Linked DNA regions of Hydrogenovibrio crunogenus. The protein of the gene in region 1 interacts with the protein of each later gene in a pairwise test. Links are inferred from orthologs where the notes say so. Each region holds a gene or a part of one and is shown on either strand. Other genes may lie near its edges.

What was found.
Region 2: the proteins of acpP (region 1) and GHNINEIG_RS10435 interact in binary tests that used the Escherichia coli proteins (3 or more experiments, as listed by UniProt). The link is inferred for Hydrogenovibrio crunogenus from one-to-one orthologs.

Annotation. Positions count from the first base shown.
Region 1 is NZ_CP032096.1:745,164-752,937, reverse strand. The notes cover bases 2,719-5,454. They hold acpP (acyl carrier protein), read right to left. Parts: upstream 4,337-5,454; coding sequence 4,100-4,336; downstream 2,719-4,099. Other genes in these bases: fabD (ACP S-malonyltransferase), read right to left, coding at 5,258-5,454; fabG (3-oxoacyl-ACP reductase FabG), read right to left, coding at 4,508-5,248; fabF (beta-ketoacyl-ACP synthase II), read right to left, coding at 2,719-3,877. Outside these bases: endolytic transglycosylase MltG, read right to left, coding at 1-347; pabC (aminodeoxychorismate lyase), read right to left, coding at 344-1,231; GHNINEIG_RS03510 (aminodeoxychorismate synthase component I), read right to left, coding at 1,224-2,585; more of fabF, read right to left, coding at 2,639-2,718; more of fabD, read right to left, coding at 5,455-6,181; GHNINEIG_RS03485 (beta-ketoacyl-ACP synthase III), read right to left, coding at 6,268-7,245; phosphate acyltransferase PlsX, read right to left, coding at 7,293-7,774. UniProt on the Escherichia coli protein: Carrier of the growing fatty acid chain in fatty acid biosynthesis.
Region 2 is NZ_CP032096.1:2,186,971-2,194,958, forward strand. What follows is about bases 2,440-5,389. They hold GHNINEIG_RS10435 (alpha/beta fold hydrolase), read left to right. Parts: upstream 2,440-3,472; coding sequence 3,473-4,306; downstream 4,307-5,389. Other genes in these bases: bioF (8-amino-7-oxononanoate synthase), read left to right, coding at 2,440-3,463; bioC (malonyl-ACP O-methyltransferase BioC), read left to right, coding at 4,310-5,239; GHNINEIG_RS10445 (LPP20 family lipoprotein), read right to left, coding at 5,236-5,389. In the rest of the region: GHNINEIG_RS10415 (zinc metallopeptidase), read left to right, coding at 1-466; GHNINEIG_RS10420 (ComF family protein), read right to left, coding at 463-1,161; biotin synthase BioB, read left to right, coding at 1,232-2,248; more of bioF, read left to right, coding at 2,270-2,439; more of GHNINEIG_RS10445, read right to left, coding at 5,390-6,240; GHNINEIG_RS10450 (CsgG/HfaB family protein), read right to left, coding at 6,252-7,265; GHNINEIG_RS10455 (methyl-accepting chemotaxis protein), read right to left, coding at 7,281-7,988. UniProt on the Escherichia coli protein: The physiological role of BioH is to remove the methyl group introduced by BioC when the pimeloyl moiety is complete. It allows to synthesize pimeloyl-ACP via the fatty acid synthetic pathway through the hydrolysis of the ester bonds of pimeloyl-ACP esters.

The DNA.
Region 1 (7,774 bases):
GTAACCGGATAGGTGACCACTTTGCCTTGAACCAAAGCATCAATCAACTCTTCTAGCGTCCATTGCGGTTGAATTTCAATTTCACCTGCCTTGACCTGTTCCGCTTTTCCTTCCCATTTCAATATCCAAACCAACCACTCTGGGTGACGAACCAACTGTGCCTGATGCAGTAGATAAGCAACTTTTTTAGCCGATGCCCCTTTCGGAATAGACACTACCTTAGGTTCCTGCAATGAAGAAATCGGCTGTGTTAAAAATTGTTTGAACGCCCATCCTTCAACGGACAGCCAAATAACAAATAGGCTGACAAAAAGCGTTAATAAAAAAGTCTTGGTTTTTTGAATCATGATTTTAGTTCTTTAACATCTGTTAAGTGTGCACCTTGCCATTCTAACCAGGCCTGGGCGATTTTTGTCCCTTTTTCCGTTTCAAAGTGCTTGTGCTGAAACTGCCGAACCGGCATCACGCCACGAACCGCATTACAACAAAAGATTTCATCGGCTGTGGCCAAATCTGCCAGAGAGATATGGCGCGATTCAAGAGTCCACCCGTCCTTCGATAACGCCTCTGGCAAAGATGACAAGCAGGTTCCTTGCACCCCGCTCTGATCTAAAAAAGGTGAAATTAATTGCTGGCCTTCAATCAACACCAAGTTCGATTGCGTGGCGGAAATGACCAGCCCGTTTTGTGTCAGCATGACAGCTTCATCAAATTCGGTGTTCATTAGTTCCTGGCGAGCCAAGACATTTTCCAAACGGTTCAAATGTTTCATGCCGGCTAATTGTGGTTGCTGACAGCAAAGCGTGTCGGATACCGTCATCGTCACGGTAAAAAATGGCCAGGCCTGGTCGTTTTTAAGCACCGTTTTGGCTCGCTCTTGTGGAAAAGGCAACCGCTGTATATAAATACTCGGTACACTTTTTTCTGCGGGTTGATAGCCCACACCGCCTTTGCCACGAGTAATCAATATTTTTAAAATTTCGAACGGCTCTGCTGGACGCGACTTAATGATACTGATTAAGTCATTCAGCAAATTGGCTTGATTCAAAGCCGGAAACTTTAATCGTTCAGCACTGTTTTTCAACCGTGCCCAATGTTGGTTCCAATTGGCTAACTGTCCATCAACCAATAAAATAGTGGTGAAAAAACCATCTCCATACAACAATCCACGATCTAATTTATCCGTTGAAATCGGATCACCATCCAGCCAGGTATGTACAATATCACTCATCACGACTCTCCTCTTTAAAAAGCGTTAAGGCATTCAACATTCCTTTGGCTTTGTGACGGGACTCTTCTAATTCCCGTTCCGGAATAGAGTCTGCGACGATGCCTGCCCCCGCTCTAAAAGAAACTTGGTTATGTTGTTTCAAAATGGTTCGAATCAGAATATTAAAATCTAACGAACCATCTCGATTAATGTAACCGAGTGAACCAGTATACGCCTGACGAGGCATCTTCTCTAGTTCTGCGATGATTTCCATACATCGAATTTTAGGACACCCTGTTATCGTGCCGCCGGGGAAGGTGGCATGAATGATTTCAAGTGGTGTCATCCCCTCTTTTAAATGCCCTCTGACATTTGAAACGATATGATGCACATGCTCATACGTTTCCACCCCCATCAACTCATTGACCTCAACCGATCCTGATTGACAGATACGCCCTAGGTCGTTTCTTTCTAAATCAATCAGCATGATGTGTTCAGCAATTTCTTTAGGGTGAGAAATCAACTCTTCAATCAATGCCTTATCTGCGGCGTCATCCTGGCTTCGTTTCCGTGTTCCGGCAATCGGACGGGTTTCTACCCAAGGTGCTTGATAGCGCACCAATCGTTCAGGTGAAGAGCTTAAAATTTGCCAATCTCCCCAATTGACACAGGCAGCGAAAGGCGCTGGATTATGCTCTCTCAATGATTGATACAGCGGCAGATACTCATCATTTTCTAGTGACAGCTGCCATTCCCGTGACAAATTCACCTGAAAGATGTCGCCTGCCAAAATATATTCCTTGATGGCCTCTATACCCTCTAGGTATTTTTGTTCAGGCTCTTCGGATTGTTGTTGAATTTGAATTTTCTGGCGTTTGAGCGGCTCGACTTTCGCATGGTTAAAATCACGCTGCATTTCATCCAATAAATGTGAAAAATCGGTTTCGACAATGAAATGAAGTTGCTCTGTCTGATGATCATAAATAATGGCCGCGGGCACACGCACTAAAATAGCGAGTGGCAATTCAGAGACAGGTAGGGATAAGGAGGGTTCAACCACCTGAGCATAATCATAACTGAAATAGCCAAACCACCCGCCGGTAAAGGGTAAATCGGTTTCAATTGTTTCGCATTTTACCGCTTTAAAAGAATCTTCAAACTCGGTTAAGAACTTTTCAGCCGACTCGAACGAAGACAAAATTTTCTTGTCTTGTGGGAAAGCAAACAGAATGTCATAACGACCCAAAGCGCCATGAGCAACACTTTCAAGCAAAAAAGGATAACGGTCAGAATGAAACTGATGAAGTTGAAGAAGATCGACAGCTGTACAAGCCTCAGAACGGACTTGAAACAACTGTGACGACATATCGGCCATATTAACGATTCTCTGACCTTACTTTAGGCTTAAGATTGAATAATCAATCTGCATCAAACCTTTCCAAAAACCAGGGACGCATTTGTTCCACCGAATCCCAACGAGTTGGAAACAGCGTAAGTCACCTTGGCTTGGCGTGCCTCACCAGGTACAAAATCTAAGTCACACCCTTCAGCAGGTGTTTCTAAGTTGATTGTGGGGGGTAAGACTTGTTCTTTGATGGCTAATGCCGTAAAGACTGCTTCCATAGCGCCTGCAGCACCTAGAGCATGCCCTGTCATGGATTTGGTTGAACTGACAGCCAAACGGTGGGCATGTTCACCAAACACCGATTTAATGGCACTGGCTTCGCAGACATCTCCAGCAGGTGTAGAAGTTCCGTGCGCATTAATATAATCTACTTGCTCTGGCGTAATGCCGGCATTATTCAGCGCATTGGTTACACAACGCGCTCCGCCTTCTCCGCCATCAGCCGGTTTTGTCATGTGGTAAGCATCTCCACTCATGCCGAACCCGACAATTTCACAATATATTTCTGCACCACGGGCTTTTGCATGCTCGTACTCTTCTAACACGACGGCACCAGCACCATCACTCAGTACAAAACCATCACGCCCTTGATCCCAAGGACGGCTCGCCCCTTTCGGGTCATCATTACGAGTCGATAAAGCTTTGGCGGCCGCAAACCCGGCCACACCAAGTTGAGTTGTTGCATGTTCAGCACCGCCTGCAATCATGACATCGGCATCCCCAAACTGAATCATGCGATAGGCATCCCCTATACTGTGAGTCCCTGTTGCACAAGCGGTTCCAATCGCCATATTTGGTCCTTTCAAACCATGCATAATCGATAAATTACCGGAAACCATATTAATAATGGAACTTGGAACAAAAAAAGGTGAAACACGTCGAGGACCTGATTTCTCCATAATACCGTGTTGTTTTTCAATCGATCCGATGCCGCCAATACCAGAGCCGATAGACACACCGATTCGACATGCATTATCGTCTGTTACTTCCAAACCGGAATCTTTAAGGGCTTGTGTTCCTGCGGCCAAACCATAGTGAATAAAAGGATCCATTTTTTTGGCTTCCTTGGCGGTAATATACTCAGTAATATCAAAACCCTTGATCTCACCTCCAAATTTAACGGCGAAATTTTCAGTATCAAAAGCCGTTAAGAAATCGATCCCACTTTGTCCTTTTAACAAGCCAGACCAGGTTTGTTCTACAGTATTTCCAAGAGGCGTCACACATCCGACACCCGTCATGACAACACGACGCATTTTCATATTCATTCCTTCTTAAACATTACTCTAAAGTGGCAAGGATACCTTTTGTCTATTACCTGTACCTAACCACCCCTTGTTGCGCCTGCAACATGATTCTTTATCCATAATGGGATAAAAGGTGTCGAGAGTTCATTATTAATCACACCAAACCTTACCTGATATTTTGACATATCAGAAACAAAAAAAGCCGTAAAAACGGCTTTTTTTAATCGCACTTAGAAATTAATCTAAGTTCGCTTCTACATAAGAAGTAGCTTGCGCTAGAGTAGAAATCTTCTCTGCTTCTTCATCAGGGATTTCACAATCAAACTCTTCTTCCAATGCCATTACCAATTCAACTGTGTCTAGTGAATCCGCACCTAAATCATCGATGAAAGAAGCATCAGCTGTAACTTGATCTTCCTCTACACCTAATTGCTCAACAACAATTTTTTTGACGCGTTCTTCAATACTGCTCATGGAATGTTCTCCGGTTTATTTATTAAGTTAAAATTTATCTTTTAAAAATTTTGCTCATTTTCGCCTTATCTCTGTTTTTTTTCAAGCTATTTTGAAAACTAATTTGGCGTCATTCGCGAATTCAAATCAAACCCTTTAAGCCTTCTTGACCAAAAAGACATTAAACGGCAGTTAAATCATATACATACCACCATTCACATTTAATGTTTGGCCGGTGATATAACTACCGCCTTCTGACGCTAAAAAAGTAACTGTCTTAGCAATGTCTTCAGGCTCTCCTAATCGTTTTAAAGGAATCTGTTGTGTTAATGCTTCACGTTGCTCTTCAGGTAACGCACGCGTCATATCGGTGTCAATAAACCCTGGCGCAACCGTATTAACGGTTACGTTCTTCGCACCGATTTCTCGGGCTAAAGACTTGGTAAAGCCCATAATGCCTGCTTTAGCAGCGGCATAGTTGGTTTGACCAGCATTCCCCATAACCCCTACAACAGAGGCAATATTAATAATAGCGCCTTGTTTTGCTTTCATCATGCCGCGTAAACAGGCTTTTGACATACGGTAAACCGAACTCAGATTGGTATCAATAATATCATCCCATTCATCATCTTTCATACGCATCAATAAGTTGTCACGCGTAATGCCGGCATTATTCACTAAAATCGTAGGGGTTCCGAATTCTTGAGTAATTTCAGACAAAACCGATGCAATCATATCGGCATCCGTAACATTTAAGCATTTCCCTGTACCTTGAGCACCTGCAGCACTCAAATAATCTGAAATCGCTTGTGCACCTTTTTCAGAGGTAGCTGTTCCAATAACTGTCGCGCCATTTGCTGCCAGATCCAAAGCGATCGCTTTACCAATACCTCGGCTTGCGCCAGTTACAAATGCAATTTTTCCAGATAACATAACCTTTCCTTAAAGTGTTTCTATTGATGCGGTAAGTGTAGCCGAATCATAAACAGCTTGCATCCCCATTTTACGATCAATACGACGGTTCAAACCCATCAAAACTTTGCCTGGACCTAATTCATAAAGCGAATCTACGCCACTTTCTTTCATCTGCTCAATCGTTTTAACCCATTGCACAGGACGGTAAAGCTGCTCAATCAAAGCACGCTTAATTGACGCTTCATCTTGATAGCTTTCAACACTCGCATTATGCAAAACAGGAATATTGGGAGCATTCAACGTCATACCTTCAAGCTCTTTTGCCAATGCCTCCGCGGCAGGCTTCATTAAAGAACAATGAGAAGGCACGCTTACTGATAACAGAACCACACGTTTAGCCCCTGCGGCTTCAAATGCGGGTAAAGCCGCATCCACTGCTTTCTTTTCACCCGCTATAACTACCTGACCAGGTGAGTTAAAGTTAACCGCTTCCACTACGCCGTCTTGCTCTGCACAGATATCCATAATTTGCTGATCTTCTAACCCTAGAACAGCGGCCATCGCACCTTCACCGGCTGGCACAGCCGATTGCATTAAACGACCTCTTTCGGCAACCAGTCTAACGCCTTGCGCCAAAGTCATCACGCCTGCAGCAACCAAAGCTGAATATTCTCCTAATGAATGACCAGCCAAAAAGGCTGGTGACAATTCTTTTTGTTCTGCCAAGGCACGCCATGTTGCAATTCCAGAAGTCAACATTGCTGGCTGGGTAATATCGGTTTGGTTCAATTTCTCTTCTGGACCATTTTGCACAACATCCCACAAATCATAGCCCAATGCAGATGAAGCTTCATCAAAGGTGGTTTTAACAATAGGGTAATTGGCCGCCATATCAGCCATCATACCTAGTGACTGAGAGCCTTGACCGGGAAATACAAAAGCGTATGACATAATTATTAAGTCCTTCCGAATACGTTACTTTAATCGTTTAACAAGCTACTGAGATAAGCATTTATCTGCTATACAAAAATTTTAGGTTAAAATTTAACCAGAGCCGATCCCCAAGTAAAACCACCACCAAACGCTTCTAACAATAATGTCTGGCCTTTTTGAATACGCCCGTCTCTCACCGCTTCATTCAATGCAAGCGGAATAGAGGCACTTGATGTATTCGCGTGTTTATTAACCGTTATGACGGTTTGATCATCACCTAATTTTAGCTTTTTAGCTGTCGCTTTAATAATTCTTAAGTTCGCTTGATGCGGCACGAGCCAATCCAAATCTTCTTTTTGCATTTGGTTGGCGTCTAGCGTTTCTGTTGCAATTTTACTTAACGTATTCACTGCCACCTTAAAGACTTCATTCCCCTTCATTGACATCGTTTTTTCTGCCACATCATCGGTTTGAGGAAGTTTAGAAGGACCAGATGGAACATGTAGCAATTCTTCATATTGACCATCCGCATGAATATGCGTGGATAAAATACCCGTTTCAGTCGAGGCTTCCAAAACAACCGCTCCAGCGCCATCTCCAAATAAAACGCAGGTATTGCGGTCATTCCAGTTCGTAATACGAGACAATGTCTCCGCGCCAACAACTAATACCCGTTTATACATGCCATTTTTAATATACTGGTCAGCAACGCTCAACGCATAAACAAAGCCGGTGCACACCGCCTGCAAATCGAATGCTGGCGCACCTCGATTTCCTAAACGGTGTTGTAACAAGGTAGCTGTACTGGGAAAGATTTTATCTGGCGTGGTAGTCGCGACCAGAATCAATTCGACATCTTTGCCTTCTAGCCCCGCCATTTCTAAGGCTTGTAAAGATGCTTTTTCAGCAAGATCACACGTTGTTTCCTGTTCTGCTGCAATTCGACGCTCTTCGATTCCTGTTCTCTCTCGAATCCACTCATCACTGGTATCGACTATTTTTTCCAAATCAATATTAGTCATTACCTTCTCTGGAAGATAACCACCGGTTCCAACAATTCGACTATAGATTCTTTGATTCATGAGACCTGCTTTAGCTGCGCCTTAAGTTATTTTAACTTTCTTTTTACTTATTCACTGGTTTGAACATCATCCGCTCGATGTGTTTCAAGAATGGTTTTTACCTCTGTTGCAATCAACTCTGGAACATTCTTATTCACTTCTAAGCGCGCTTCCGCAATGGCATGATAGAAGGAAAAAACATCTGCTCCACCATGGCTTTTGATGACAATTTTACGTAGCCCTAAAAATGAAGCACCATTATAACGTCTTGGATCCACTTTTGCCTTAAAAGCTTTCAAAACAGGATAAACCACCAGGCCTGCTAGCTTGGTCAAAAGGTTTTTATTAAAGGCAGCACGCAGATAAAAAGCAATCATTTTAGCCACCCCTTCACTGGCTTTTAACGCCACGTTTCCATCAAACCCATCACAAGAGACCACATCAACATCACCCTTAAAGATTTCATCACCTTCTACATAGCCGACATAGTTAATCGCATCGGAAGACTTAAGAATCTCATTGGCATCTTTAATGCGCTGATGACCTTTAA
Region 2 (7,988 bases), 1.4 Mb from region 1 along the record:
TATTTCCTCAGAAAACTATCATTCCAATTCATTGACGGCTATCACAACGGTTGCGCATGAAATTGGCCATGCCTTACAAGATAAGACCGGCTATGAACCCTTAACGCAACGAACGGTTTTGATTGAACGTTCTCAATGGATGCAAAAATTCAGCGGAATCGCCTTAATGATTACCCCTGTTTTAATTCCACTGCTTCACACACCCATGATAGGGCTAGTAACGTTTGGCGCTGGATTTATTGCCATGGGAGTGCCAGTCATGATTCATTTATCCACTCTGCCCGTCGAGTTTGATGCCAGTTATAAGCGCGCACTCCCACTCCTAAAAGAAGGACATTATCTTTCCAACAATGATCTGAAAAAAGCACATAAGATTTTACGTGCCTGCGCCATGACCTATGTTGCGGCATCATTATCGAGCCTGTTTAATTTGTGGAAATGGATTCGAGCCATTAAAGGGCGCTAAACCACTTTATCGGTGGCTTTTGCGGCAACCCAAGCTTGTATATTTAAATGCGGATGACTGCGTTGCAAAGTCTGAGCAAGTTGATCCAGAGTGGCTCCCGTGGTCATCACGTCATCCAATAAAGCTACTTCTTTAATATCTGCAAGATTAGACGCCACATTCTCAATCACAGAAAAAGCATCTTTGACATTTTTCTGTCGTGCCTTCGCATCCAATAACGCTTGGGAGGATGTGGCTTTCACTCGAGACACCTCATTCGACAAAACCGGAATCCCTGTCCTTTTAGAAAGCTGTTTCGCCAACTCTAAAGATTGGTTGAAGCCTCGCTCCAATAAACGTGAAGAATGTAACGGCACAGGAATAATCACTTCAGTCAAACCGACATCCAAGCGATCCATCCATAAGTCGACCAACAACCGACTGATATGAATCTGTTGATCAAATTTTAGTGATTGAATCAAATCTTGCACCACACTCTCATAATAAAACGCCGCCTGAGTGCGATAGAATGCAGGTGGCGTTACCAGGCAACGCCCACAGATTTGTGTCTTCGACATTTTTTCAGCACAGACAGGACAACACCGGTCCGGTCGAATCATTTTTTTCAATAACTCGGGCGCTAAATCAACCGATGTACCTTTTTGTTCCGTTAACGCACAGACCGGTGGAAACAACCACTTTTCAAATCGGTTCATATTTCTTAAGATAGTTTGCTTGCTAAATAAGCTATAATAACGTAACGAAATGCAATAATGGAAAGAAGATATGGCACTGGGTGACGTACGCAACGATTGGACTCTCGAAGAGATTAAAGACATTATGAATCAACCGTTTAACGACTTGATGTTTCAAGCGCAAACGGTTCATCGTCAACACTTTAATCCAAATGAAATCCAAACCAGTACACTGGTTAACATTAAATCCGGTGGTTGTGCGGAAGACTGTGCCTACTGCTCTCAAAGTGCCCGCAACCAAACCGAAGTTGAAAAAGAGCAGATGATGGAAGTGCAAGAAGTCATTGAACAAGCTATGGCCGCCAAAGAAAAAGGTGCCACCCGTTTGTGTATGGGCGCGGCTTGGCGCAACCCGACCAAAAAAGACTTCCCACGCGTACTGGAAATGGTACGAGTCGTTAAAGATTTGGGATTGGAAACCTGTCTGACTCTCGGCATGCTGAATGATGATCAAGTCAAGCAATTGAAAGAAGCTGGGCTGGATTACTACAACCACAACCTGGATACATCAGAAGCGTTCTATCCTAAAATCATCACGACCCGAAGCTATCAAGACCGTTTGGAAACCATTGATAAGGTGCAGGAAGCCGGTATCAATGTCTGCTCCGGAGGCATCATCGGCATGGGCGAGCAACACAAAGACCGTGCCGAACTTATCCGCACTTTCGGCACCATGCGCCATCATCCTAACTCAGTTCCGATCAACTTATTGGTACCGGTTGAAGGCACGCCTTTAGCCCATATGAAAGATAAAACCGATTCTTTCGAGTTTATCCGAGTCATCGCGACGGCACGGATCGTGATGCCACAAACTTACGTTCGATTATCTGCAGGCCGAATGGAATTGACTGACGAAGCGCAGGCCTTATGTTTCCTTGCAGGCGCCAACTCGATCTTTTACGGAGACAAGTTGTTGACGACCGACAACCCAGAAGCTGGGCATGATGAGCAATTGTTCGCGAAACTCGGTATTCAAATGCAGCAAAATGCCAAAGCGGAAGCCGCGGCCAAAAAACTCGCTGAACAAACCACAGAGCTGACCGCCTAACCCTGCGTACCAGTTTCTTATATGGCCATTGAATCTATCAAAAACCGTTTTGCGCCGGTTTTAGCAAAACGGGAAGCCGAAGCACTCTATCGCCGCCGTCCACTCGTCACGTCTCCACAAACGGCCGAGATGCAAATCAATGGATTACAGGTCATTAACTTTTCCTCGAATGACTATCTCGGCTTAGCCAATCACCCTGCACTCAAACACAGTTGCGAAACCATTCAAGACCTCAGTTATGGCTCCGGTGCGGCCCATCTAGTCACGGGACATCACTTGGAACATCATCTGCTGGAAGATGAACTGGCCGACTGGTTAGGTTGTGATCGTGCTTTACTGTTTTCCACTGGCTATATGGCCAATTTAGCGGTTCAACAGACCCTGATGCAGAAAGGCGATTGGATCATTGCTGACAAACTGAACCATGCCTCTCTGATTGATGGTGCACGGTATTCCGAAGCCGAGCTTAAACGTTATCCTCACTTGGACATGCAAGCATTGGAAGCACGCTTACAAAAAGCACAACAGGAAAACCGCCAATGCTTGATTGTCACCGATGGGGTCTTCAGCATGGACGGAGACTGTGCTCCATTAAAAACCATTCAAACATTAGCCAAAACCTACCAGGCCTGGCTGTTTTTAGACGATGCTCATGGCTTTGGCACGCTGGGAGAACACGGTAAGGGAACATTGGCGCATTTCAACCTCACTCCAGATGAAAACACCATTATCATGGGGACACTGGGTAAAGCATTTGGCGCATCAGGTGCCTTTGTGGCCGGCAGTGACGTGCTTATCGAAACCTTGATCCAAATGGCTCGACCTTATATTTACACCACGGCCATGCCACCTATTAATGCTCGAGTCGCACGTACCGCTCTAAAACAAGTTCAACAGGCCGATGCGGAACGCGAAAAGCTAAAACGCAATATCGAACACTTTCAAACTGGAGCAAATCAACTCGGTCTGACTCTATGGCCATCAGACAGTGCCATTCAACCCGTAATGCTGGGCGACAGTCTGCAAGCCATTCAATGGTCCGAGGCTTTAAAACAACAAGGACTTTGGGTCACGGCCATTCGCCCACCAACGGTACCTAAAAATACCGCCAGACTCCGGGTGACGCTATCTGCAGCACACACTGCGCAACACATTGAAAAATTATTACAGGCTTTAGCTCAGTGCCAAGATGATTTTCCAACATCAAACACGTAAAATAGCGCCATGGAAGAAATCACCCTGCATACTGACACCCTGCCTTATCTTGGCAACTTACCCACTGAGCAAGTCGAAAGCTTGACACTCATACATGGCTGGGCGGCAGAAAATTCGATCTGGGATGATTGGGCAAAAGAAACCCTTTGCCCCTATTTCGAAGTCACTCTGATTGAGTTACCAGGGTTTGGACAAAGCCCCCCTTTTGAAACGCTGGCACAAGAAGACATCAATGCAGCCTGGTTGGCAGTTTTAGACGCTCAGCTCCCCGAGCAGACCCATTTATTAGGCTGGTCACTCGGTGGATTGCTGGCACAACAACTGGCTGAGCAGTTTCCAGAAAAAATCAAGACCCTTACTTGTCTCGCATCTACCCCCCGTTTCGTGCAGAACGATGGCTGGAAATGGGCTGTCAGTCCACCATTGCTTACTGATTTCATCAAAGCGATGGGCGTTGAGTATGGCGGTGTGCTGAAACAGTTCTGGCGATTACAACTGCAAGGTTCAGACAATGCGCGCCCCTTAATGAAAAAACTCACTCAACACATGACAAACCGACGTTTGCCGCATTATTTAGGATTGATACAAGGTTTGTATCTACTGCGTGACATTGATAACCGAGACTTATTGTTAAGATTGGAACAGCCAACCTTATGGCTACTGGGAGAACATGACCCTTTAATTCCGAAGGAATTAATAGAAGACCTTGCAAGCCTTCAACCAGATGGTAAAACCTGTCTAATTTCAGGTGCCAGCCACATGCCTTTTTTTTCACACCCGGAAGAAACGGCGCAACAACTGATTCAATTCCTTCAAGCGCACCCTTACAAAGCGGCCCCTTAAGATATGCAAAAATTCAGCAGAGCTCATATTCAAAAACATTTTAATCATGCTGCCGTCAGTTATGATGAAGCCGCCGTGCTGCAAAGACAAGTCGCAAGCCATGTTGATGAGCGTTTAGAACTAGTCATTATCGAACCTAAGAGCATTTTGGATGTCGGAGCAGGGACAGGGATCTTAACCCAAAAACTGATACAACGTTACCCAAACGCCAATATCGTCGGACTGGACTTGTCTCACAACATGCTTGAAAGGGCACAGAAAAATCTGGCTCGTTCACACTGGAAGGGGTTACCAAAGTTTCTATCAAACGTATTGGGATTGACAAAGCCTCAGGCTAAATTCATCAATGCTGATGCCAATCACATCCCGTTAGCCGATGACTCGGTCGATTTGATTGTCACGAACCTGATGTTGCAGTGGTGTGATGATCTGGACACGGTCTTTCAAGAGTTTCGTCGCGTATTAAAACCTGAAGGGTTACTAATGCTCACTACTTTCGGGCCTGACACGTTAAAAGAACTGCGCCAGGCCTGGTCAAAAGTGGACGGTCAGGAACATGTCAATACTTTTATTGACATGCATGATATCGGGGATGCCTTGATTCGCAACGGCTTTGGTCAACCCGTCATGGATGTTGAGCACTTTACACTGACTTATGAAAAACCCATTGGCGTTTTAAAAGATTTAAAAGCGATTGGCGCCACGAATGCGACTGAGAACCGTCAACATGGTTTAATGGGTAAACAGCGTTTTATGCAAATGCTGGAAGCCTATGAACAACAACGTCAAAATGGATTAATCCCAGCAACTTATGAAGTGATTCACGGTCATGCTTGGGCTACTCCCGAGGTGATAAAAGGACCCAACCGTAATCGTGAAGGGATAGTGGAAATCAGCCTAGATGAGTTCGCCAAACAAACCCAATCGCTTTAAAGATGACGCAACCCAACCACCTGATTCACCCCTTGTTGTTCTAGCTGTTTTTTTAGCTTAGTGGCGGCATTATTTAATGCCTGATCCAGACTTTTAACCGCTTGGCCTTTTAAATGAATTTGATTGCCCCCAACTGAACTCCCTTGGCTTAAAATATCAATATTCAACACCACGCGTGCAATATGAAATCCATAGGCTTGAGATGAATTAAGCTGGGTTCTCAAACGAACCACCGTTGCTGAATTTGAGGCAACTGAGGTCGCCACTCGGAATCCTTTCTGACTCAAGGCATGTTGAATTAAACTCACCCATTTTTGACTGGGTTGATCCGCTTCAATTTTCCACTGAATTTGGGATTTTAATTGATTGGCTTGGTTTTGATAATGCGTTAAAAACTGTCGGTAAGATCGTAATGAAACAGTTGGATTTAACGTTTCCAGAATCCTGAGCGTCTGTTCGAATGTTTTTAATGAATCCAGGCTGTTTTGATAAAACAGATACTGTACTAAAGCACTGTTTTGGGATTGGTTTTGTTCCGCCGCAGTTAATAAAGAAACCTGTTGTTGCACTTGTCGCTTCAAGTCGTTAAATAATTTTTTCTTACTCACTTTCAGCAATGCGACATATTTATCATACGACAATCGCTCCACTTCCAAAACCTGGTAATCCTGGATGGTGATCTCAGAAACTTGAGAACGAATCTGCTTCTGTGTGGTTCGATCGACAAGCGTATAAGTCGATTCTTTAACATTCAACCGAGTTTCAAAATCAGACGCCACCTGAATACTTAGCTGAGAAGCAATGTCCACTAACGCCGCTTGAATCGCCGCTTTTCTAGAAGTCCCTTCTCCTGCACCGTATAACGCCTTTCCTGCCTTGTCAGTCGGTAACTGTAAAAACCATCCCGGCATCGGCTTTTCAGCCGTCGACAAAGGCTGAGTGCTTTGTGTACTGCACCCTTGTATGAGAAGAATCAACCAGACTACATTCCAAAGCTTCATGCCATATCCTTTTATCGGGAAATTTGTGATAACGCTTTTTCACGCTTCAGCATGATTTGATCAATTCGAACCACAGCTTGGTTAATTTCATCCACAGGCTCTTTCTGAAGTTTATCCGCCATTAAATAAAGACGTTTTGCATCTTCCAATTCACCTTGTGCTTCTTTAACCACCCCTAAATTATAAGCTGCTACATAGGATCGATTCTGAGTTGAAGTCAACAACGTCCCTAATAGTTGTTCTGCTTTATCCAAGCGCCCAGCTTCAATATAATCAATGGCGATGTCTAATGTATTTTCTTGTTTCGAGGTGTAATCTAAATCAGGATCATCGAGTAATGAGACCGACATGGTGGTGTAATGAGGCGTCAACTGATACACAAATTCATTGGCGATTTCACTCGCTAATTTTCCTAAGCCATCAGACTTGGAAGGTAAAACATTACGATCATCTTGACAGTGCTTCCACTGGTAATTTTTTGAAAAAGCATCGGCGTAAATAATATCGGCTTTACTCACATCCGTCATTTTAATATTCGCGCTCAAATCAATACTGCGGCTAAGACATGAAACTAGGTAAGATCGAATCTCTTTACACTTATCATCAATACATTTTGTCCGTTTTTCATAATGACGATTGTCTTTAACCGACGCTGAAATCACTTCACCAGAGATAAAGGCTTGTGCGCCTAAAATCTCTCCAGCTTCAACCATATTTGAATCGTTAACCACGCCGCTGTATTGCAGTTTCTGTTCTTCTAAAATGCGATCCATTTCGTTTCGGCTAACCGTTGTAAAGTACTTCTGACCATCCACAGTTTGGTTTGCCAACAAAGCCTCTATCTTGCCTGCCAAACCGACTGTATCGTCCTTGAAATCGGAAACGGCGATTTGTTTTGTTTGGGCTGCACGGTCAATCTTAGCAGGCTCCAACACCTGAATCTTTACATTTTTTGAGCACCCTGTAGAGGCCAGCACCATCCAAGCCGCCATAGCGAAAAACATGCCTTTCATCCGTAATGACATTTTCATTTACCTGTTTTATTTAATCACTTCAGGCAGCGCAGCCATTTGGACCTTTTTAGGAGCTGCCAACCTATTATTTTGTCCTGGCTTTACACGGAAGTAAGTGACCTGACTGCGCATCTCTTCCGCTTCGCTCTTAAGCATATCGGCTGCATGCGCTGTTTCTTCGACCAATGCCGCATTTTGCTGGGTCACACCATCCATGTCTTCAACCGCTTCATTGATCTCCTCAATACTCTTCGTTTGCTCGTTATTGGCTTTTGCAATGTCTGAAATAAAACGGTCCATCTGTAAAATCATTTCCAGAATGGATGAAAACTCCTGTTCTGATTTCGCAACCAATCCTTCACTGTGCGCCACCTGACTCACGCTCGTTTCAATCAAGCTTCGAATTTCTTTGGCGGCTTCTGCAGACTTTCCAGCCAAGGTACGAACTTCACCGGCCACCACAGCAAACCCTCGACCCTGCTCACCTGCTCTTGCAGCTTCTACCGCCGCATTCAGTGCCAACAAATTGGTCTGAAAGGCAATAGAGTCAATCAGTCCAATAATGTCGGAAATTTTCTGACTGGATTCTGACAGTTCCTGCATCGAATTCATTGTCTGAGACATGACCGCCGCGCCACTATCCGCTTGAACTTTAGCTGATGAAGCTAAATCGGAAGCTTCTTTGGCGCTGTCTGCATTCTTACGCACGGTTTGCGTAATCGACTCCATAGAATT